Regions from separate parts of the Leucobacter sp. UCD-THU genome, predicted to be linked through region 1. Evidence: predicted binding sites of a transcription regulator. Region 1 holds the regulator's gene; the other holds the start of a gene.
What was found. Region 1 encodes LexA, which represses DNA repair genes until DNA is damaged. Its sites were predicted from a motif close to TCGAACANNTGTTCGA; they were not measured.
Positions count from the first base shown of each region.

Region 1 (11,251 bases):
CGCTCACCGATCGCCTCGTCAAGGGCATGCTCACGGGCCCCGTCACGATCCTCGCCTGGTCGTTCGTGCGCGACGACCAGCCGCTCGCCGACACCGCGAACCAGGTGGCGCTCGCGCTGCGCGACGAGATCGACGATCTCGTCGAGGCCGGCATCAAGATCGTGCAGGTCGACGAGCCGGCGCTGCGCGAGCTGCTGCCGCTCGACGCCGACCGCCAGCCCGCCTACCTCGACTGGTCGGTGGGGTCGTTCCGTCTCGCGACGAGCGGGGCGGCCGCCGAGGTGCAGATCCACACCCACCTCTGCTACTCCGAGTTCGGCGAGATCATCGACGCGGTCGACGGCCTCGACGCCGACGTGACCTCGATCGAGGCGGCCCGCAGCCGCATGGACGTGGTCGAGCCCCTCGGTGATCACGGCTACTCGCGCGGCATCGGCCCGGGCGTCTACGACATCCACTCGCCCCGCGTGCCGAGCGTCGAGGAGCAGACCGAGCTGATCCGCATCGCCGCGAGCCGCATCCCCGGCGAGCAGCTGTGGGTGAACCCCGACTGCGGGCTCAAGACGCGCGGCTACGAAGAGACCGTGGAGAGCCTCACGAACCTCGTGCGGGCGGCTCAGGCGGTGCGCGAAGGAGCGGTGTGACGCTGCCCGACTCGCGGGCGCCGCAGCCCGGTGCGGCGGCGCCCTGGCCGAGCGATCGGCTCCCCACCGAGCCCGTCGGCTCGCTGCCGCGCCCGGCGCGGCTGCAGCGCGCGGTGCTCGACGCCGAGACGGGGCTCGCCTCGCAGGCCCAGCTGCGCGCCGAGCAGGATCTCGCGGTGCGCGACACCCTCGACCGCCTGGCGGCGACCGGCTCGCCGATCATCTCCGACGGCGAGCAGCGCAGGCACAGCTTCGCGAGCTATCCGCTCGGCACCGACGAGGTCGAGGAAGGGCCGGTCTTCGCGGTGTTCGCCGACGGCCACCACCGGGTGATCCCGAGCCTCGCAAGCGCACCGTTCGCCTTCCGCGCGTGGGCCGCCGATGACGTGTCGGCGGCTCGCGAGCTGACCGACCTGCCGCTCAAGCAGGCCGTGATCTCGCCGTCGATGCTGTCGCTCATGGTGCCCGATGCGGGCCTCGGCGACTACTCGCGCGACGACTTCCTGAACGACGTGGTCGACGGCTGCGCCGACGACATCGCGCGCTGCTTCGCCGCGGGCGCCTCCCGCGTCACGATCGACTTCACGGAGGGGCGCCTCGCGCTGCGCCGTGATCTGCGCGCCCCGTGGGCCGGCCCCGAAGCGCTGGGAGGCTTCATCGAGCTCATCAACCGGGTGCTGGATCGCCTCGAGCCGCGGCAGCGCGCCGCGGTGGGCGTGCACACCTGCCCCGGCAACGACAACGACTCGGCGCACAGCGCCGACATCGACTACGCCGAGCTGATCCCCGAGCTGTTCCAGATCGAGGCGGGGTACTTCCTGGTGCAGGCCGCGGGGGAGAAGGATCCGGATCGTGTCGCCCGTCTCGTCGGCGGTCAGCTGCGCGGACGGGCATCCCGCGGGCGCGCCCCGCGCGTGCTCATCGGCGTGACCAACCCCACCCATCCGAGGCTCGAGACGGCCGAGCAGATCCGCGACCAGCTCGTGCGGGCGGCGCGCTTCGTGCCGCCCGAGCTGCTCGGCTCTACCGACGACTGCGGGTTCTCGCCCTACCTCATCGACGAGAAGCCGCGGCACGGCTCGCCCGACTTCGCCCGCGACGTGGCCTTCGCCAAGATCGCCGCTCGGGTGCGGGGCACCGAGCTGGCGTCCGAGGCCCTGGCGGGAGCGGCGTCGTGAGCCCGCTGCCGCTCGCGGGCAGCGCGCCCACCCGCGCCCGCTTCTCCTTCGAGGTGTTCCCGGCGCGCAGCGGCGCCGCCGCCCTCGCCCTCGGGCACGCCGTGCAGCACCTCTCCGCAGCCGGCCCCGACTTCATCTCGGTCACCTACGGGGCGAACGGGTCCAACCGCGACGCGTCGCTCGACCTGCTGAAGTACCTGCGCGATCACACCGACGCACTGCCGCTCGCACACCTCACCACGGTCGGTGAGAGCCGCGATGCGGTGCGCGAGACGATCCACCGCATCATGGACGCCGGCGTGCACGACTTCCTCGCCCTGCGCGGCGACCCGCCGCGGGGGCTCGACGAGCACGACCCTGCGGTGACGGGATCCCTGTCGTCGCTCGAGCTGGTCGATCTGGTCGCCGAGGCCCGCGCCGAGCGACCGCCGCTCACGAGCGTCGGGCGCACCGCCGTGGCCGCGTACCCGAACGGGCACCCGCTGTCGCGATCGCGTTCGCAGGACATCGAATGGCTCATCGAGAAGCAGGAGGCCGGCGCGCAGTTCGCCGTCACGCAGCTCTTCTTCCGGGCCGAGGAGTACCTCGGCTTCGTGGGCGACGCCCAGAGCGCGGGGCTGCGGATCCCCGTGCTGCCCGGGCTCATGCCGGTCTCGACGAGTGCGCAGCTGCGCAAGGTCGCGTCGCTGGCGGGTCGCCCGGCCCCCGAGGGGCTGGAACGGGCACTCGAGGAGGCCGGGGGATACGCGCCCGAGCTGGGCGTGGAGCACACGGTCGACCTCGCACGCGCGCTGCTCGCCGGGGGAGCCCCGTCGGTGCACCTCTACACCTTCAACCGGCACGAGCAGGTGCTGGCCGTGCTGCGCGAGCTGCAGCTGCTGACGCCGGATCCGATCGGCTGAGGGTACGGCAGCGCCGGGCGCTCCCGCGGCGTTCGGCCGCTCGCCACCGCGTGCCGACGCCGGGCCGGGGGCGGCCCCGGCCCGGCCTGCGCGATCAGACGGAGCGGAAGACCGCGACGACGCGGCCGAGCACCTCGGCGTGGTCGCCGAGGATCGGCTCGAACGCGCTGTTGCGCGGCAGCAGCCACGTGTGGCCGTCGCGGCGGCGGAAGACCTTGACGGTCGCCTCGCCGTCGAGCATCGCCGCGACGATGTCGCCGTTCTCGGCCTCGCGCTGCTGGCGCACGACCACAAAATCGCCGTCGCAGATCGCCGCATCGATCATGGAGTCGCCCACCACGCGCAGCATGAACAGCTGGCCGTCGCCCACGAGCTGCCGGGGGAGCGGCACGATCTCCTCGACCTGCTGGTCGGCCGTGATCGGCACGCCCGCGGCGATCTGCCCGACCAGGGGCACGTAGGCGGCTTCCTCGACCTGCTGCGCGGGGGCGTCGGCGATGGCCGCGCTCGTGCTCGCCAGCTCGACGAGGATCTCGAGTGCTCGGGGCCGGTTCGGATCGCGGCGGATGTACCCGCCGAGCTCGAGGCGGCTGAGCTGGTGGGTGACGCTCGAGAGCGAGGAGAGCCCGACGGCGTCGCCGATCTCGCGCATGCTGGGCGGGTAGCCGCGAGTGTCGACCGAGCGCGCGATGCACTCGAGGATCGCCTGCTGCTTCTCGCTGAGGGGCTTCCGGGAGTGGGGAGCGTCGCTCATCGCTGTCCTTTCCGAGGCCCGAGGGCGGTGGCGGGAGGGTCGGATCCATGAATGTCAGTGGTTGCTGATTCAGTGATGCCGTTGCTCGAAACCATAGCCGCTGCATTCGAACACCGCCAAACAAGTGTTCGAGTGTCGCGGAAAAGATCGAAACATGTGTTCGAAGATCTTGCTTGCGGTTTCGATTCATCGAAGATATATTCGAAACAGATGTTCGCCCCGATGTGATACTCGCGGCGGCGCGGAAGAACAGGAGAGACCACCATGAGCGCACAGGCGGTTCTGCAGCACGAGTCGTACGAGGTTCGCCCCCCGAAGGCGAACGCGAAGCTGCGCCTCACGCGTCGCGGGCGAGTGGTCTTCGGATCGCTGGCCACCGTGATGGTCGCGGGCCTGCTCGCGCTGGCGGCGACGTTCGCGGGCCCCCAGGCCTTCGCGTCGGAAGAGGGCGCTTCCGGCCAGCAGTTCCACTACGTGGTCGTGCAGCCCGGTGCTTCGCTCTGGTCGCTCGCGACCGAGCTCGACCCCGAGGCCGACCCGCGCGACCTGGTCGCCGAGATCGTGCAGCTCAACCAGCTCGACGGCTCTGGCATCGAGGCGGGCGAGGCGATCGCGGTGCCGCTGCGGTACTCCGACAGCCCCGCGGTGTTCGGGGCCGACGAGCTCGATGCGTGAGGGTGTGAAGCCTGAGCGATCGAAGCGTGCGCGTTCGAAGGCGTCCCGGGCGCACCCACTAGGTTCCGACCCTGCGCGCCGGCCTCGCGAGCCGGCGGCGCCCCGGGGAGGTTCTAAACTGGTGCGGTGACCAGCCTGAGCGATCTCCCTCTCCGCGCCAACCTCGTCGGCAAGCAGCCCTACGGGGCTCCCCAGGATCCCGTGCCGGTGAGCCTCAACGTCAACGAGAACACGCATCCGATCCCCGAGCGCGTGGTCGCCGACATCGTGGAGTCGCTCGCGCAGGCGGTTCACGGAGTGAACCGCTATCCCGACCGCGAGTTCACCGAGCTGCGCGAGGCCCTGGCCGGTTATCTCGGCCATGGCCTGACCGTCGAGCAGCTGTGGGCGGCGAACGGCTCGAACGAGGTGCTGCAGCAGATTCTGCAGGCGTTCGGCGGCCCCGGGCGCTCGCTGCTGAGCTTCACGCCCACCTACTCCATGTACCCGCTGCTCGCCTCGGGCACCGACACGGAGTGGATCGCCGTTGCGCGCCCCGCCGACTACGCCCTCACCCCCGAGCTCGTGGTCGGCGCCCTGCGCGAGCACCGGCCCGACATCGCCATCCTGTGCGGCCCCAACAACCCCACCGGCACGCCGCTCGACCGCGAGGTGATCCTCGCCGCCTATGAGGCCTTCGACGGCATCCTCATCGTCGACGAGGCCTACCACGAGTTCGACGCGCAGCGCGAGAGCGCGGTCGCGCTGCTGCCCGGCCGCCATCGCCTGCTCGTCTCGCGCACCATGAGCAAGGCCTTCGCCTTCGCCGGCGTGCGCCTCGGATATCTCGCGGCAGACCCCGCCGTGATCGACGCCCTGCGCCTCGTGCGACTGCCGTACCACCTCTCCGCGCTCACGCAGGCCGCGGCTACCGCCGCCATACGCCACTCCGACGAGATGCTCGCCACCGTCGCCGACATCCGCGATCAGCGCGATCGGCTCGCCGCCGCACTCGTGCAGCTCGGCTACGAGGTGCACCCGTCCGGCGCGAACTTCCTGCTGGTCGGCGGCTTCGACGATCCGGCAGCGGTCTTCGAGTCGCTGCGCGCGCAGGGTATCCTGATCCGCAACCTCGGCATCGAGGGGCACCTGCGCATCACCGCCGGGACCGAGAGCGAGACCACCGCCGTGATCGAGGCGATCGCGGCGCTGACGCCGACTGCGCGCTGACGCCCGCCCTGCCGCGTGGACGGCCGCCTCGACGCGGAGAGCGTGCGCTTCAGATACAAGTGACAGCTATCTTCCGTGCGTGCGGATAGGATCGAGGCGATGTCTCAGCACGAACACGACGGCGCGAGCGACGCCGAGAACGCCCCGGGCGCGGGCGACGCCCCCACGAGCGAGGGCCTCGCCGCCGATACCGCGCAACGCGCCGACGCGTCGGGCTCGGTGTCGACCGCTCGGTCCGTCGAGGCCGGCGAACCGCTCCCCGCCGGGCCGGCCGAACCGGCGCCGGTCGCCGTCGCGGCGGCCCCGCGTCGGCGAGGGGCGGCCGAGACCCTCGACCGCCGCGCGCTCGAGCGGCGCTACCGCCTGATGCGCAACCTCGTCGTGCTGCTCGTGGCGCTCGTCGTGGTGCTCGGCGGCGTCTCGGTCTCGCAGCTCGTGCAGCTGCAGAGCGCGGAGACCGTCGGCGCAGCGGCCTCCGCGACCGGCGCGTCGGCCGAGGCGGGTGCCTCGGCGCAGCCCGGCGAAGCCGGCAGCTGCCCCGCGCCCGAGCGCCGCGAGCCGAACGACCCGATGGCGCTCGGCGACGTCGACGCCCCCGTGGTGATCGCCGAGTGGACCGACTTCCGCTGCCCCTACTGCGGCGTGTTCTCGCGCGACACCCTGCCGACGCTGATCGAAGAGTACGTCGACACCGGCAAAGTGCGACTCGAGGTGCACGACGTCGACTTCATCGACGGCGACGTCTCCGCGCGGGTGGCGGTGGCCGCGCGCGCGGCCGGGGAGCAGGATCGCTACTTCGAGTACCTCTTCGAGGTCTACGACGCGATGCACCAGGAGCGCCCCGAGATCACCGACTCGTTGCTCGTCGACTACGCGAAGCAGGCGGGCGTGCCCGACATCGCGCGTTTCACCGCCGACCTCGACAGCTCCGAGCTGCTCGCCGAGCTGCGCGCCAGCAGCGCGCAGGCCAAGCAGCTGGGCGTGGGATCGGTGCCGTTCTTCGCCGAGACCGACGGCTGCCAGGTGCTGCAGGGCGCGCAGCCGATCGAGCAGTTCCGCGGCTTCCTCGACAGCGCGGTCGCCGCTGCCGAGCAGGGCCGCGGCGAGTAGCGCGAGGTGGAGCTCACCCTGCTCGGCGCCTTCCTCGGCGGCGCCCTGACCCTGCTCAGTCCCTGCTCGGCGATGCTGCTGCCCGCGTTCTTCGCCTACGCGTTCAGCAGCCCGGGTGCACTGATCGCGCGCACCGGCGTCTTCTTCCTCGGCCTCGCGACCTCGCTCGTGCCGCTCGGGCTGCTCGCCGGCACCGTGGGCGCTTGGGTGACGCTGCACCGGGACGGTCTCATGACGGCCGCGGCGATCGTGGTCATCGTGCTGGGCGTCGCGATGCTTCTCGGCGTGCGACTGCCCGCCATGACGCGCCAGCGCGGCGCGAAGAGCACCTCGATCGCGTCGGTCTACGCGCTCGGCACCGTGTACGGACTCGCCGGAGTGTGCGCGGGGCCGCTGCTCGGCGCAGCACTGACGATGGCCGCCTACGGCGGCAACGCGCTGCTCGGAGGCGTCGTGATGCTCGTCTTCGCGGCCGGCATGGCCCTGCCGCTGCTGCTGCTCGCCCTGCTCTGGGAGCGCGTGCCCGGGGTGCGCCGCCTCGTGCGCCCCCGAGAACTCGTGATCGGTCGCTGGCGCAACGCGTGGAGCAGCGTGATCGGCGGAGCGATCACGGTCGGCATCGGTGTGCTCCTGCTCGCGACGCGCGGCACGAGCACCCTCGGCAGCATGCTGGGGTACTCCGAACAGGCGCGCCTCGAGGGATGGGTGCAGCACGCCTCCGCCGCGATCCCGAACTGGGTGTTCCTCGTCGTGGTGCTGACCGCCGGCGGGCTCTGGTTCGCGGTGCGCCAGGCGCTGCGCCGCGATCCCGAACCGCCGCTCGCCGCACCCGCAGGGACCGGCGCCGGCGAACCCCGATAGAATCATGGCCATGACCGCAGCAGCACGCACCGCCTCGCTCGAGCGCTCCACGAGCGAGTCGCAGATCAGCCTGAGCCTCGACCTCGACGGCACGGGCGCATCCGACATCGACACCGGTGTGCCCTTCTTCGACCACATGCTCACGGCGCTGGCGCGCCACTCGCTCACCGACCTCACCGTGCGGGCGCGCGGCGACGTGCACATCGACGTGCACCACACCGTCGAGGACACGGGTATCCTGCTCGGCCAGGCGATCCTCGAGGCGCTCGGCGACAAGAGCGGCATCTCGCGCTACGGCGACGCCCTCGTGCCCCTCGACGAGGCGCTCGCGCAGGCCGTGGTCGACATCTCGGGCCGCCCCTACCTCGTGCACTCGGGCGAGCCCGCAGGGTTCGAGTTCCACCTCATCGGCGGCCACTTCACGGGGTCGATGGTGCGCCACTTCTTCGAGGCGCTGGTGCTGAACGCGCGGCTCACCGTGCACCTCAGACTGATCGAGGGGCGGGATCCGCACCACATCGCCGAGGCCGAGTTCAAGGCGTTCGCCCGCGCTCTGCGCCAGGCGAAGGCGCTCGACCCGCTCGTCGCAGGCATCCCGTCGACCAAGGGAGCCCTGTGACGGGGAGCGAGCGCGTCGCCGACGGTGCTGATGGGAACGGTCCGCGCAAGCGCGTCGCCGTTCTCGACTACGGCTCGGGCAATGTGCACTCCGCGGTCAAGGCGCTCGCGAAGGCGGGCGCCGAGGTCGAACTGACCCGGGATCCGCGCGCGGTCGCCGAGGCCGACGGTCTGCTCGTGCCCGGCGTGGGCGCGTTCGACGCCGTGATGCGGCAGTTGCGCGCGGTGCGCGGCGACGAACTCATCGATCGCAGGCTCGCCGGCGGTCGCCCCGTGCTGGGCATCTGCGTGGGCGAGCAGGTGATGTTCGAGCGCGGCGTCGAGCGCGGCGTCGAGACCGAGGGGCTCGGCCAGTGGCCGGGCACCGTGCGCCGCCTCGAGGCCGACGTGCTGCCGCACATGGGCTGGAACACCGTCGAGGCGCCCGAGAACTCGGTGCTGTTCCGCGGCATCGCCCACGAGCGCTTCTACTTCGTGCACAGCTACGCGGCCACCGACTGGGCCCTCGAAGGGCGCGGCGCGGCGACCAGGCCGATCGTGACGTGGGCCGAGCACGGCGAGCGATTCGTCGCCGCCGTCGAGAACGGCCCGCTGAGCGCGACCCAGTTCCACCCCGAGAAGTCCGGCGAAGCCGGCATCCAGCTGCTGCGCAACTGGATCTCGACCCTCTGACACCCGACTCTCGTACCAAGGAGAACCGCACACATGAGTGAACTGGCGCAGGGCCCCAAACTTCAGCTGCTGCCCGCGATCGACATGGTCGACGGCAAGGCGGTGCGCCTCACCCAGGGCGAGGCCGGCACCGAGACCAACTACGGCAGCCCGGTCGACGCGGCACTCGACTGGATCGAGCAGGGCGCGGAGTGGATCCACCTCGTCGACCTCGACGCCGCCTTCGGGCGCGGCAGCAACGTCGCGGTGGCGCGCAAGATCATCAAGCGCGCGGGCGACGTCAACATCGAGTTCTCGGGCGGCATCCGCGACGACGCGAGTCTCGAGGCCGCGCTCGAGATGGGGGCGCGCCGCGTGAACCTCGGCACTGCCGCGCTCGAGAACCCGGAGTGGACCCGCGCGGTGATCGCCCGCTACGGCGAGCAGATCGCCGTCGGCCTCGACGTGCGCGGCGAGACCCTCGCCGCCCGAGGCTGGACCGAGGAGGGCGGCAACCTCTGGGACGTGCTCGAGCGCCTCGAGGACGCGAACTGCGCCCGCTACGTCGTGACCGACGTCACCAAGGACGGCACCCTGCGCGGGCCGAACATCGAGCTGCTGAAGCAGGTCTGCGCCCGCACCTCCCGCCCGGTCGTGGCGTCGGGCGGCGTGTCGAGCCTCGACGACCTCGCCGCGCTGCGCGAGATCGTGCCGCTCGGCGTCGAGGGCGCGATTGTGGGCAAAGCGCTCTACGACGGGGCCTTCACGCTCGCGGCGGCTCTCGATGTGGCCGGGCGCTAGCGCTCGATCACTGCTTCGCGCGAGCACAGATGGCGATCAAGAAGCTCCCCTCGACGGGTGACGCGCCGCGTTCGACGGGCGTCCCCGAGAGCCTGGAGCCGGGCGGGGCGGCCGACTCGGCGGGCTTTCCGTGGGAGGGGCGCACCTTCGACCACCACGGCACGGCGTTCGCGGGCGACGACGGCGGGACGCCGGCCGAGCTGAGCGACGCCGTCGCCGCCCTGCGGCGGGCCGCCGCCGCGCTCGGCTCCGGCGAGCCGGGTGCCGCGCATCTCGACGCGCTCGCGGACGCCCACGCCGAGGCGATCGTCGCGCTCTCCCGGGTGCGCGTGCTGATCCCGTTGCTCGCGGAGGCGGGCGACACGGGGATCACCCCCGACGGTCGCACGGTCGAGAAGTCGCAGGAGCTGTCGATCGTGACCGTCTCCGCGCCCGACGGGCGGCGGGTCATGCCGGTGTTCAGCTCGGTCGAGGCGATGGGGGCCTGGCACGCAGAGGCGCGGCCGATCCCGGTGCCCGGCCCCCAGGCCGCCCTCGCCGCCGCCCAGGAGCAGACCGACCTCATCATCGTCGACCCGGGATCGCCCGCCCAGGAGCTCGGCGTGCGACGCACGCAGCTGCAGGCGATGGCTCTCGGGGAACGGCGGCTTCCGGCGTGGGCGGATCCGCGAGTGCTCGAGGCGTTCCGGGCGTCGACGGCGGCGGACCCTCGCGTCGTCGAGGTGCTGCTGCTGCCGGGCGATCCCGAGGCGCGCTTGCTCGCCCCCGAGACCGACGTGGTGCTGCGTCTCGCCCCCGGGCTCGACCGCGAGGAGCTGCTGCGCATCGTGGCCGACGCGCAGCAGCGCTGGGCCGCGAGCGAGCTCGTCGCCGAGCGCGTCGACTCGCTGCGCATCCGCGCGCTCGCCGCCTGAGGGAGCCGGCAAATCCCGAGTCGGATTTCCTCCTTTCCCGCAAGGGGAGGTGCGCATGTCGGAGGCTGCTGTTACGCTCGCGTACACATCCGGCTCACAGCGAAGGAGCACGCCTCATGACCTCGAGTACCGCAGCGACGGCAGCGCAGCCGCGCGCCGAGTGGACCGGCCAGATCGGCTTCATCATCTCCGCCATCGGCTCGGCAGTCGGGCTCGGCAACATCTGGCGCTTTCCCGGCGTCGCCTACGAGAACGGCGGCGGCGCCTTCCTCATCCCGTACATCGTCGCGCTGCTCACAGCGGGCATCCCGATCCTGTTCCTCGACTATGCCATCGGCCACCGCTTCCGCGGTTCGGCGCCGCTCGCGCTGCGGCGGCTGGCCGGCAGGCTCGGAGAGGGCATCGGCTGGTTCCAGGTGATGATCTGCGTGTTCATCGCCATCTACTACACCGCGGTGCTGGCCTGGGCGGCGAGCTACTTCGTGTTCTCGTTCTCCCTGCCGTGGGGCGACGACGCGACCGGGTTCTTCGTGGGCGAGTACCTCAAGCTCTCAGACGCGTCGTTCACCATGGAGTTCGTGCCGGGCGTGCTCATCCCGCTCGTGCTGATGTGGCTCGTCACGCTCGTCGTGCTGGGCGCGGGCGTGGTGAAGGGCGTGCAGCGGCTCAACATGATCGCGATCCCGCTGCTGATCGTCGGCTTCCTGGCACTCGTGGTGCGCGCGCTCATGCTGCCGGGCGCGGCAGACGGGTTGAACGCGCTCTTCACGCCCGACTTCGCGGCGCTCGCCGATCCGGCCGTGTGGGTCGCCGCCTACAGCCAGATCTTCTTCTCGCTGTCGGTCGCGTTCGGCATCATGATGACCTACGCCTCCTATCGCAAGCGGCGCTCGAACATGACCACCCCGGGCCTCGTCGTGGCCTTCGCCAACTC
Region 1 is NZ_KB714604.1:12,841-24,091, forward strand. Features, by position in the region: gene metE (5-methyltetrahydropteroyltriglutamate--homocysteine S-methyltransferase) at 1-644, shown strand, start outside; gene H490_RS27590 (hypothetical protein) at 641-1,822, shown strand; gene H490_RS27595 (methylenetetrahydrofolate reductase) at 1,819-2,724, shown strand; gene lexA (transcriptional repressor LexA) at 2,819-3,478, opposite strand; gene H490_RS27605 (hypothetical protein) at 3,743-4,153, shown strand; gene H490_RS27610 (histidinol-phosphate transaminase) at 4,280-5,362, shown strand; gene H490_RS0116280 (DsbA family protein) at 5,462-6,472, shown strand; gene H490_RS27615 (cytochrome c biogenesis CcdA family protein) at 6,479-7,333, shown strand; gene hisB (imidazoleglycerol-phosphate dehydratase HisB) at 7,344-7,952, shown strand; gene hisH (imidazole glycerol phosphate synthase subunit HisH) at 7,949-8,623, shown strand; gene priA (bifunctional 1-(5-phosphoribosyl)-5-((5-phosphoribosylamino)methylideneamino)imidazole-4-carboxamide isomerase/phosphoribosylanthranilate isomerase PriA) at 8,657-9,403, shown strand; gene H490_RS27635 (SseB family protein) at 9,433-10,317, shown strand; gene H490_RS27640 (sodium-dependent transporter) at 10,434-11,251, shown strand, end outside.

Region 2 (11,251 bases), on a different contig from region 1:
CAGCGTGCTCGAACCCCGTGAACTCGGCCTCTATATCGGCGGCGGCCTCGGGCTGCTCATCATCGTGGCGCTGGGCATCATGCGCCTGGGACGGGCCGGCATCATCCTCGGCTGGATCGTGCACGCCCTCATGCTCGCCACCGCGATCCTGCTGCCGATGGCGCTGATCGTCGGCCTGCTGTTCACGGGCCTCTGGATCTACTGCATGGTGAAGGGCGCCCAGATCGATCGCAACCGCGCCGCCTGGCTCGCGGCTCAAGGCGGCTGAGCCCCCACTCGATAGACTCTGTTCGGGGTGAGACGCACCCCGACGAACCGGTACCGAAGGAGCGTGCATGTCCGCTGAAGAGACCCTCATCCTGGTGAAGCCCGACGGCGTGGCCCGCGGCCTCACCGGCGAGATCCTGCGCCGCATCGAGGCGAAGGGCTACACCATCGCCGACCTGCGCATGGTGCGCGCGGATCGCGAACTGCTCGCCGCGCACTACGCCGAGCACGAGGGCAAGCCCTTCTACGAGCCGCTCATCGAGTTCATGAGCTCGGGCCCGGTCGTCGCGGTGCGCGCCCAGGGCGAGCGCGTCATCGAGGGCTTCCGCTCGCTCGCGGGCACCACCGACCCCACCACGGCCGCGCCCGGCACGATCCGCGGCGACCTCGGCCGCGACTGGGGCCTCAACGTGCAGCAGAACCTCGTGCACGGCAGCGACTCGACGCTGTCGGCCGAGCGCGAGCTCGGGCTCTGGTTCGCCTGATCCCGCGGTCGTGAACGCCCTGAGCGCCGCCGAGGCGCGTCGCATCGCCCTCGCGGCTCAGGGCTTCACGAACGCGCCTCGACTGCGGCGCCGGCGCCCCTTCGACCCTGCGCTCGAGTCGCTGCACGTGCTGCAGATCGACTCGGTCAACGTGTTCGCGCGCAGCCACTACCTTCCCGTGTTCTCCAGGCACGGCCACTACGAGGCGGACGCCCTCGACCGCCACCTGTGGCGCAGCGGCGAGTACACCGAGTACTGGGCGCATGAGGCCGCGTTCGTCCCGGTGCGGGATCGGGCGCTCTTCGGGTGGCGCATGGACGAGTTCCGCGACCGCAACCGCAGCGATGGCCGCGCCGAGGCGCTGGCGCCCACCATCGACCGCGTGCGCTCGGCGCTCGCCGAGGGCGGGCCGCAGTTCGTGCGCGAACTCGAAGACGGCCCCCGCAGCGGCCGCGGCCCGTGGTGGGACTGGAGCGACACGAAACGCGCCGTCGAGATGCTCTTCGCCTGGGGCGAGGTCGTCTCGCACGGGCGCGAGGGCTTCCAGCGCCGGTACGCTCTCGCCGAGCAGGTGCTGCCCGCGCAGGCGCTCGAACCGGTCGAGCGAGAGCAGGCCCAACGCGCGCTCGTCGAACGCGCAGCCCGCTCGCTCGGGGTCGCCACGCTCGCCGACCTCGCCGACTACCACCGGCTGAAGGCGGCCGATGCGCGGTCGGCGGTACGAGCGCTCGAAGACGACGGAGTACTGCTGCCCGTGCGCGTCACCGGTTGGACCCGGGCCGACGGTGCGCCGGAGCCCGCCTGGTTGCACCGCGACGCCCGCGTACCCGCGCGGCTCGCCCCCGACGCCCTGCTCACCCCGTTCGACCCGGTGGTCTGGTTCCGGCCCCGGGCCGAGCGCATGTTCGACTTCCACTACCGCATCGAGATCTACACGCCGAAGGAGAAGCGCCGCTACGGCTACTACTGCCTGCCGCTCATGGTCGGAGGTCGTCTCGCCGGGCGCATCGATCTCAAGGCCGATCGGCCGCGCCGGGCGGGGGAGCGGGGCGCACTGCTCGTGCAGGCCGCCTGGCAGGAGCAGCGCGCACCCGCCCGCACCGCCGAGGCGGCCGTCTCCCTGCTCGCGAAGGCCGCGCGCTGGCAGGGGCTCGACGAGGTGCGGGTGAGCGGAGCGGGCGACCTGCCGTTGCCCGCACGCTTCGACGCCGCCTAGGGCCTGTGGCTCGCCGGGGTGCGCGGGGCCCAGTGGCTCGTGAAGCCCCGTTCCCGGGGTCGAGAGGACTCGTTCCCGGGCCCGAGAGGCGGATTTCGCACGGGATCCGACGAGCGGAGCTGCGAAATCCGCCTCTCAGCGCGGGTGGGGTGAGGGGATGGCGGGAGCGAGGCCAGAACATATCGCGGGCGCGGGACGTGGGGCGGCCGATCCGCCAGGGGCGATCCGCCTCCCGCGAACCGACGCGAGAATGTCAGTGGCTCCGAGTACCCTCGAGATCATGGAACCCACGCGCAGCGTACGCCCCTTCGAGGTGATCAGCGAATACGAGCCCAGCGGCGATCAGCCGAAGGCGATCGAAGAGCTGGCCGGGCGCATCAACGCGGGCGAGACCGACGTCGTGCTGCTCGGCGCGACGGGCACCGGCAAGTCGGCCACCACGGCCTGGCTCATCGAGGCCGTGCAGCGCCCCACCCTCGTGCTCGCCCATAACAAGACGCTCGCTGCCCAGCTGGCGAGCGAGTTCCGGCAGCTGCTGCCCAACAACGCGGTCGAGTACTTCGTGAGCTACTACGACTACTACCAGCCCGAGGCCTACGTGCCGCAGACCGACACCTTCATCGAGAAAGACTCGTCGGTCAACGCCGAGGTCGAGCGCCTGCGCCACTCCACCACGAACGCGCTGCTCTCCCGACGCGACGTGGTCGTGGTCTCCACGGTGTCGTGCATCTACGGTCTCGGCAAGCCCGAAGAGTACTACGAGGCCATGGTGCCGCTCGTGGTCGGCGACAACCTCGATCGCGACGTGCTGCTGCGGCGCTTCGTCGACATGCAGTACCAGCGCAACGACATCGAGTTCGTGCGAGGCAACTTCCGCGTGCGCGGCGACACGGTCGAGATCATTCCCATGTACGAAGAGCTGGCCATCCGCATCGAGTTCTTCGGCGACGAGATCGAGGCGCTCTACTATCTCCACCCCGTCACGGGCGAGGTGATCAAGCAGGTCGAGACCGTGTCGGTCTTCCCCGGTTCGCACTACGTCGCGAGCCGCAACGTGATGAACCGCGCGATGGGCACCATCGCCGAAGAACTCGACGGGCGCACCCGGGAGCTCAAGCAGCAGAACAAGCTCGTCGAAGAGCAGCGCCTGCGCATGCGCACCACCTTCGACCTCGAGATGATGGAGCAGATCGGTTTCTGCTCGGGCATCGAGAACTACTCGCGCCACATCGACGGGCGCCGGCCCGGCGAGGCGCCGCACTGCCTGCTCGACTACTTCCCGGACGACTTCCTCGTGGTGATCGACGAGTCGCACGTCACCGTGCCCCAGATCGGTGCGATGTACGAGGGCGACGCGTCGCGCAAGCGCACGCTCGTCGATCACGGGTTCCGGCTGCCGAGCGCACTCGACAACCGGCCCCTGAAGTTCGACGAGTTCAAGCAGCGCGTCGGCCAGACCGTGTACCTCTCGGCCACCCCGGGCGCCTACGAACTCGAGCGCGCCGACGGCATCGTCGAGCAGATCATCCGCCCGACGGGCCTCATCGACCCCGAGATCGTGGTCAAGCCCTCCCAGGGGCAGATCGACGACCTGCTCGAAGAGGTGCGGGTGCGAGCCGAGCGCGACGAGCGCGTACTGGTCACCACGCTCACCAAGAAGATGGCCGAGCAACTCACCACCTTCATGGAAGAGGCGGGCATCCGGGTGCGCTACCTGCACTCCGACGTCGACACGCTGCGCCGCGTCGAACTGCTCACCGAGCTGCGCGCCGGCGTCTACGACGTGCTCGTGGGCATCAACCTGCTGCGCGAGGGCCTCGACCTGCCCGAGGTGTCGCTCGTCGCGATCCTCGACGCCGACAAAGAAGGGTTCCTGCGCTCGTCGACCTCGCTCATCCAGACGATCGGCCGCGCCGCCCGCAACGTGTCGGGCCAGGTGCACATGTACGCCGACACGGTCACCCGCTCGATGCGCGAGGCGATCGATGAGACCAACCGCCGACGCGAGATCCAGGTCGCCTACAACACCGAGCACGGCATCGACCCGCAGCCGCTGCGCAAGAAGATCGGCGACATCACCGAGATGCTCGCCCGCGAGGCCGCCGACACCGAAGACGTGCTCTCGCGCACCGGGGCCCACGCCCAGCGCAAGGGCGGGTCCGCACAACGGGCGAAGGGCAAGTCCGCGTCGCGGGCCGGCGCCATCGGGGCCGAGGGCGCCGCGAAGCTCGAAGAGCTCGTCTCTGACCTCACCGAGCAGATGCTCGTGGCCGCAGAAGAACTCAAGTTCGAGCTCGCCGCGCGCCTGCGCGACGAGGTGGCAGAGCTGAAGCGCGAGCTGCGCAGCATGGACGCCGCGGGCCACCTCTAGGCGAGATCATCGCAGACCCAGCCCGTCGAGCCGAGCAACGATCGGAGCCCCGTGTACTGTGAAACGCCCATCCCCGGGCTCGGCACGCTCTGGATCTCCAGCCCGGCAGAGGGCGCGACCACCATCTCGGCCGACGGCTGCGCCGACATCATCCTGCGCGACGACCAGCTGATCGTCGCCGGTCCCTCGACGAGGTGGCTGCTCGCGCGCGGAAGCGAGCAGCATCCCACGGTGGGGCTCAGGTTCTTCCCGGGGCTCGCGGGTGCGGGTCTCGGCATCGACGCGTTCGAGCTGCGCGACCGCATCCTCCCCGCCCAGGGCCTGCTGCCCGCCGCACTCGCAGAGCGCGGGGAACGGGCGCTGCGCGCCCTGCTGGGCGCGGCGGAGTCGCCGGCGGCGCGCGGGCCGCAAGAGGGACCGACGAGCGGCGCCCCCGATCTGTCGAGGGCGGCAGAGTCTCGGTACGCGGGGAGGTTGCGCGATGCAGCGCGGGCCGTGCCTCGAGAGCTCGCGCTGCATTCTGAGGCGCGGCGGCTGCGGTGGGTCGACGAGGTTCGGGCCGCGGCGCTGCGGGCCGAACCGCTCCCGCGACTCGCCCGCCGCCTGGGATACTCGGAACGGCAGCTGCGCAGGCGCATGCTGCAGACGTTCGGCTACGGATACGCCTCGCTGCGGCGGGTGCTGCGGGCGGAGCGGGCGCGCGACCTGATCCTGCGAGGCGCGCCCCTCGCGACGGCGGCGAGCCTCGCCGGATACGCCGACCAGTCGCATATGGCGCGCGAGTTCGGGCGGGTGATCGGAGCCGCGCCCGCTCAGCTGGCCGCGGCCTCCGGGTCGAGCGGCGCGTAGAGATCGATCGAGTTGCCGTCGGGGTCGAGCACGGTCGCGTAGCGCTGCCCCCACGGCGCATCCCAGGGCTCGGTGTGCGCGGCCGCCGGGTACTGCTGCACGAGCTCGGCGTAGGCCCGGTCGACCTCGGCGGCGCTCTGCGCCCGGCAGGCGAAGCCGATCCGGCCCCCGCCTGCGACGGGGAGCTCGAAGTCCGGCATGAATCTCCGGATCGTCGAGACCGGATCCCAGGCGAGCGTCATGCCGCCCGGCAGCGTCGCCTCGGCGTGGGGCGCCTGCTCCTGCCCGTGCGGGACGTCCACGCCCAGGGCGCGGTAGAACCCGAGCGAGGCCGGAAGGTCGGCCGTGACGATACCGATGAAGTCGAATTGCAGTGTCATAGCCGCCAGCGTAGGCCGAGCGCGGGATGCGCGCTAGAACGAATCGGACACGCGGAAGGGCCCGGATCGCGGGCCCGGGTCATGACCGCTTCAGCACGCGGCCCGGTCGGATCGCTGCGCCTTCGCCCGGGCACCTCCCAGGGCTCACAGCACCAGGTAGCCGTAGCGGTCGGCGATCCGGTCGATCACACCGAGCAGCTCGTCGAGGCCGAGCGGCAGCAGCGCGGCCGGGTGCTGGGGGAGCGCATCTGCCGCATTCGCCCAGAGCGCCACCACGCGCGCGGTCGGCACGAGCGACGACGCCGAGACCACTCCGTCGAGCTCGGGGTAGCGTCGCGCGATCTCGCGCGCCCACGCCCGCGATTGCTCACGGTCTCCGGAGGAGATCGCGGCGTTGCCGCCCGCGACCGCGATCCAATCGCTGTCGGAGAGGTCGAGCAGGCGCAGCGGCCGCGTGGTCTCGAAGGCCACGAGCGTGGGGGAGCCGTCGCGCAGCCGGATCATGCGCTGCGCCTGGAACACCTCGAGCAGAGCGGCCGCGAACGAACCGTCCACGGCATCGTCGGGCCGCTGGACGGAGCCCCCGGAGGCCCCGGCGCTCTCGATCACCCCGTACATCACACCGATGCCGTGGTGGTCGCCGACGGGCAGCGGGTGCGGGTCGAAACGGCCGTCGAGCGGTCCGAACGAGCGGAACTCGTGCCACGCGACCGGGTGGGCCCCGCCCGCCCGGAAGATGCGCACGATCAGTGTGCCTGCGGGCACCTCGCGCACCCAGCGCGGGTCGACGTCGAGGTCGGGAAAGCGGGCCGAATCCGGCTCGGGCAGCTGCTCGCTCACGGCAGACGGTTCAGCGCGTCGTCGACCGCGGCCGCGGCGAGGGCGGGATCCCCTCCCTGTGCCAGCCACTCGAAGGGCGCCAGCTCCTCGTCGTCGACGCGCAGGCGCATCGCGGGGGAGGTGAGCACCCGCTCGACGAGCGCCAGCGGGGTGCCCGCCGGGATCGCGGCCGCGACGATCGACCAACCGGGCAGCTCGCGGCCGTCCGGAAACTGGAATGAGGGGAGTCGCCAGCCGTCGCTGCGGCGCTGGGCGAGCAGGGTGCCCGCGGCGCAGCGCTGCCGCACTCGGGCGGGGGTGACGCCGAGCGTCTCGGCGGCCTCGCCGACGGTGACGCTGAGCTCGGCGAGCTGGCGCTCCCACAGGCGGCTGCGCCGGGTGGCGGGCAGGGAGGTGGGGCGCCGCAGTTCGCCTTCGCTCACGTCGAGACGGGCCAGCACCGACATCTCGGCGCCCGTCAGGCCTCGGAGATCGGCCTGCTGGTGGGCGAGGATGTCGGCGAGCAGCTCTTCGGCGATGTCGAGGCGATCGTCTTCGAGCTGCGTGATGAGCGCGGTGAGCCGGTCGCGGCTGGGCCGCAGGGGAGCACCCGCGAGGTCGCGGCGGCTGCGGGGGAGTTCGGAGGGAAGGTGCGCGATCGACATCTCAGGTCCTTTCGAGAACTTGCATCAATAATATCCGAAAGCGACCTGGGAGGGAAGTGCGCCTGCGGCGAAATCCGCCGAATCACTCGTACACATGTTCGAATATTCAGCCGTGGCGACGTAGGATGGATCAGTGACTTCGAAGAGCGCCGCACCCACCAGCACCACCCCGATCCGCTCGTCTGCCGCACACGCCCAGATCAGCGTCCAGGGGGCCCGCGTGCACAACCTGCAAGACATCGATCTGGCGATCCCGCGCGACTCGATGGTCGTCTTCACCGGACTGTCGGGCAGCGGCAAGTCGAGCCTCGCATTCGACACGATCTTCGCCGAGGGGCAGCGACGCTACGTCGAGTCGCTCAGCGCCTACGCCCGCCAGTTCCTCGGGCAGGTCGACCGCCCCGACGTCGACTTCATCGAGGGGCTGAGCCCCGCCGTCTCGATCGACCAGAAGTCGACCAACCGCAACCCGCGAAGCACGGTCGGCACCATCACCGAGATCTACGACTACATGCGCCTGCTCTGGGCGCGCGTCGGAGTGCCGCACTGCGCGATCTGCGGGGAGCGCATCGCGTCGCAGACCGTGCAGCAGATCGCCGATCGCCTCATGGAGCTTCCCGAGCGCACCCGCTACCAAGTGCTCGCCCCCGTCGTCAGCAAGAAGAAGGGCGAGTTCGTCGACCTCTTCCAGGATCTCGCGGCGGCCGGCTACTCGCGCGCGCTCGTCGACGGCGAGCTGGTGCAGCTCAGCGATCCGCCCAAGCTCAAGAAGCAGATCAAGCACGACATCTCGGTGGTCGTCGACCGCCTCGTGGCCGGCCCCGACGTGCTGGGCCGCCTCACGGACTCCCTCGAGACCGCGCTGCGGCTCGCGGGAGGCATCGTGGCGGTCGACTTCGTGGATCTGGAGCAGGGGGACGAGGATCGCACCCGGCTCTTCTCCGAGCACCTGAGCTGCCCCAATCAGCACCCGGTGCAGCTCACCGAGATCGAGCCCCGCACCTTCTCGTTCAACGCGCCCTTCGGCGCGTGCTCCGCGTGCTCCGGCCTCGGCACGAGCATGTCGGTCGACGAGGATCTGGTGCTCGGCGACCCCGAGCTCTCGATCGCCGAGGGCGTCATCGTGCCCTGGACCAGCCAGGGCAGAAGCCTCTACCAGTACTACGAGAAGCTGCTCGTCGGCCTCTCGAGAGATCTCGACTTCTCGCTCGACACCCCCTGGGGCGAACTGAGCGACGACGTGCGCACCGCGGTGCTCTACGGCAACAACTTCAAGGTCAACGTGCGCTGGAAGAACCGCTTCGGCCGCGAAGTCAAGTACTCGAGCGGCTTCGAGGGCGTGATCCCGTTCATCGAGCGCCAATACGCAGAGGCTGAGAGCGACACGAAGCGCGACCGCTGGCAGGAGTTCCTGCGCGAGGTGCCGTGCCACGCCTGCCACGGCCAGCGCCTCAAGCCCGAGGTGCTCGCGGTGACGGTGAACGGCGAGTCGATCTCGGGCGTCACCGAGTTCAGCCTCACCGAAGCCAAGCGGTTCTTCGACGAGGTCACGCTCACCGAGCGCGAGGCCCGCATCGCCGCCCAGGTGCTGCGCGAGATCCGGCTGCGCTTCGACTTCCTCATCGAGGTCGGCCTCGGCTACCTGACGCTGGCCCGCGCCGCGGGCACCCTCTCGGGCGGCGAAGCCCAGCGCATCCGCCTCGCCACGCAGATCGGCTCAGGCCTCACGGGCGTGCTCTACGTGCTCGACGAGCCGAGCATCGGCCTGCACCAGCGCGACAACCGCCGTCTCATCGAGACCCTGATCAAGCTGCGCGATCTCGGCAACACCCTGATCGTGGTCGAGCACGACGAGGAGACCATCGAAGCGGCCGACTGGATCGTCGACATCGGGCCCGGTGCCGGCGTCGAGGGCGGCACCGTGGTGCACTCGGGCGAGTACCGCGAGCTGCTCGAGAACCGTCGCTCGATCACCGGCGACTACCTCGCCGGCCGGCGCAGCATCGTCACCCCGAAGAAGCGCCGCAAGCGCGACCGCAACCGCGAGCTCAAGGTCGTGGGAGCCCGCTCCAACAACCTGCAGAACGTCGACGCCGTGTTCCCCCTCGGCGTCATGACCGCGGTGACGGGCGTGAGCGGCTCGGGCAAGTCGACGCTCGTCAACGACATCCTCTACCGGGTGCTCGCGAACCAGCTCAACGGCGCACGCCTCGTGCCCGGCAAGCACACCCGCATCACCGGCCTCGAGCACCTCGACAAGGTCGTGCACGTCGACCAGGCCCCCATCGGGCGCACGCCCCGATCCAACCCGGCCACCTACACCGGCGTGTTCGACAAGATCCGCACCCTCTTCGCCGAGACCCCCGAGGCGAAGACCCGCGGCTATCTGCCGGGCCGCTTCAGCTTCAACGTGAAGGGCGGCCGCTGCGAGGCCTGCTCGGGCGACGGCACCCTGAAGATCGAGATGAACTTCCTGCCCGACGTCTACGTCGCCTGCGAGGCCTGCGGGGGCAAGCGCTACAACCGCGAGACCCTGCAGGTGCGCTACAAGGGCAAGAACATCTCCGAGGTGCTCGAGATGCCCATCGCCGAGGCCGAGGAGTTCTTCAAGCCCATCTCGTCGATCCACCGCTACATGAAGACGCTCGTCGACGTCGGCCTCGGCTACGTGCGGCTCGGCCAGAGCGCCACCACGCTGAGCGGCGGCGAGGCGCAGCGCGTCAAGCTCGCCACCGAGCTGCAGAAGCGCTCGAACGGCCGCAGCATCTACGTGCTCGACGAACCCACCACCGGGCTGCACTTCGAAGACGTGCGCAAGCTGCTGCTCGTCCTCAACGGCCTCGTCGACAAGGGCAACACCGTCATCACGATCGAGCACAACCTCGACGTGATCCGCAGCGCCGACTGGATCATCGATCTCGGGCCCGAGGGCGGTTCCGGAGGCGGCACGATCCTCGCGACGGGCACTCCCGAGCAGGTCGCGAAGCACCCCGAGAGCCACACCGGCCGATTCCTCGCCGAGGTGCTCGAGGGCTGGGCCGCGAAGTCGGCGCGCGCCGTGCAGGCGGCTGAGGCGGCGAAGGCCTCGGCTTGATCCAGCCCGTCGACAACCGCGCCGCGTTCCGGCCGGCCCAGGGCGAGATCCCCACCAGCCCAGGCGTCTACCGGTTCAGCGACAAGCACGGGCGCGTGCTCTACATCGGCAAGGCGAAGAACCTCAGGGCGCGGCTGTCCAACTACTTCCAGCCGATGCACTCGCTGATGCCGCGCACCCGCACCATGCTGTCGCTCGCGGCGAAGGTCGACTGGACGGTGGTGGCCACCGACACCGAATCCCTCGTGCTCGAGCACACGTGGATCACGGAGTTCAAACCGCCCTTCAACGTGCAGTTCAAGGACGACAAGTCGTACCCGTACCTCGCCGTCACGCTGCGCGAAGAAGCCCCCCGCCTCATCATCACCCGCAACGAGAAGATCCGCGGCGCGCGGTACTTCGGGCCATACCCGAAGGTGTGGGCGCTGCGCGAGACCACGCAGCTGCTGCAGCGCGCGTTCCCCATCCGCACCTGCAACGACGCCGACTACAAGCGCGCCATGCAGAGCGGGCGCCCCTGCCTCGCGGGGCAGATCGGTCGCTGCCACGGCCCCTGCTCCCGGCTCATCACCATCGAGGCGCACCGCGAACGCGTGGGCGAGCTCGTCTCGTTCCTCGCGGGCGGCGACACCCGTCACCTGCGCGAGCTGCAGCGGGCGATGCGCGACGCGGCGGCCGAGCAGCGCTACGAGGACGCCGCGCGGCTGCGCGACCAGGCGCAGGCCGTCGAGCACGTCATGGAGAAGAACGCTGTGGTGCTCGGCACCGGCTCGAAGCTCGACGTGAACCTCGACGTGTTCGGACTGCGGGCCGACGAACTCGCGGCGGCCGCCCACCAGTTCATCATCCGAGGGGGCAGGATCCGCGGCGAACGCAGCTGGATCGTCGACGTCGAACTCGACGACTCTCCCGCGAAGCTGCTGGAGCAGGTGATCCAGTCGGCCTACGACGGCGAGCGGGAACCGCCGCCCGAGATCCTCGTGCCGCTGCTGCCAGAGAACACCCCCGAGCTCGAGGAGGCCCTGAGCGCGCAGCGGCCCCGCCGCGGCCGCGTGCGCGTGCGCATCCCCGAGCGGGGCGACAAGGCGCAGCTCATGGAGCGCGC
Region 2 is NZ_KB714603.1:235,278-246,528, reverse strand. Features, by position in the region: gene H490_RS27405 (DUF4233 domain-containing protein) at 1-268, shown strand, start outside; gene ndk (nucleoside-diphosphate kinase) at 336-752, shown strand; gene H490_RS27395 (winged helix-turn-helix domain-containing protein) at 763-1,968, shown strand; gene uvrB (excinuclease ABC subunit UvrB) at 2,249-4,339, shown strand; gene H490_RS0116245 (helix-turn-helix transcriptional regulator) at 4,391-5,188, shown strand; gene H490_RS27385 (VOC family protein) at 5,152-5,568, opposite strand; gene H490_RS27380 (hypothetical protein) at 5,713-6,408, opposite strand; gene H490_RS32380 (hypothetical protein) at 6,405-7,052, opposite strand; gene uvrA (excinuclease ABC subunit UvrA) at 7,225-10,146, shown strand; gene uvrC (excinuclease ABC subunit UvrC) at 10,143-11,251, shown strand, end outside.
Region 2: the regulator LexA is predicted to act here: its motif matches at 7,139-7,154, upstream of uvrA (excinuclease ABC subunit UvrA).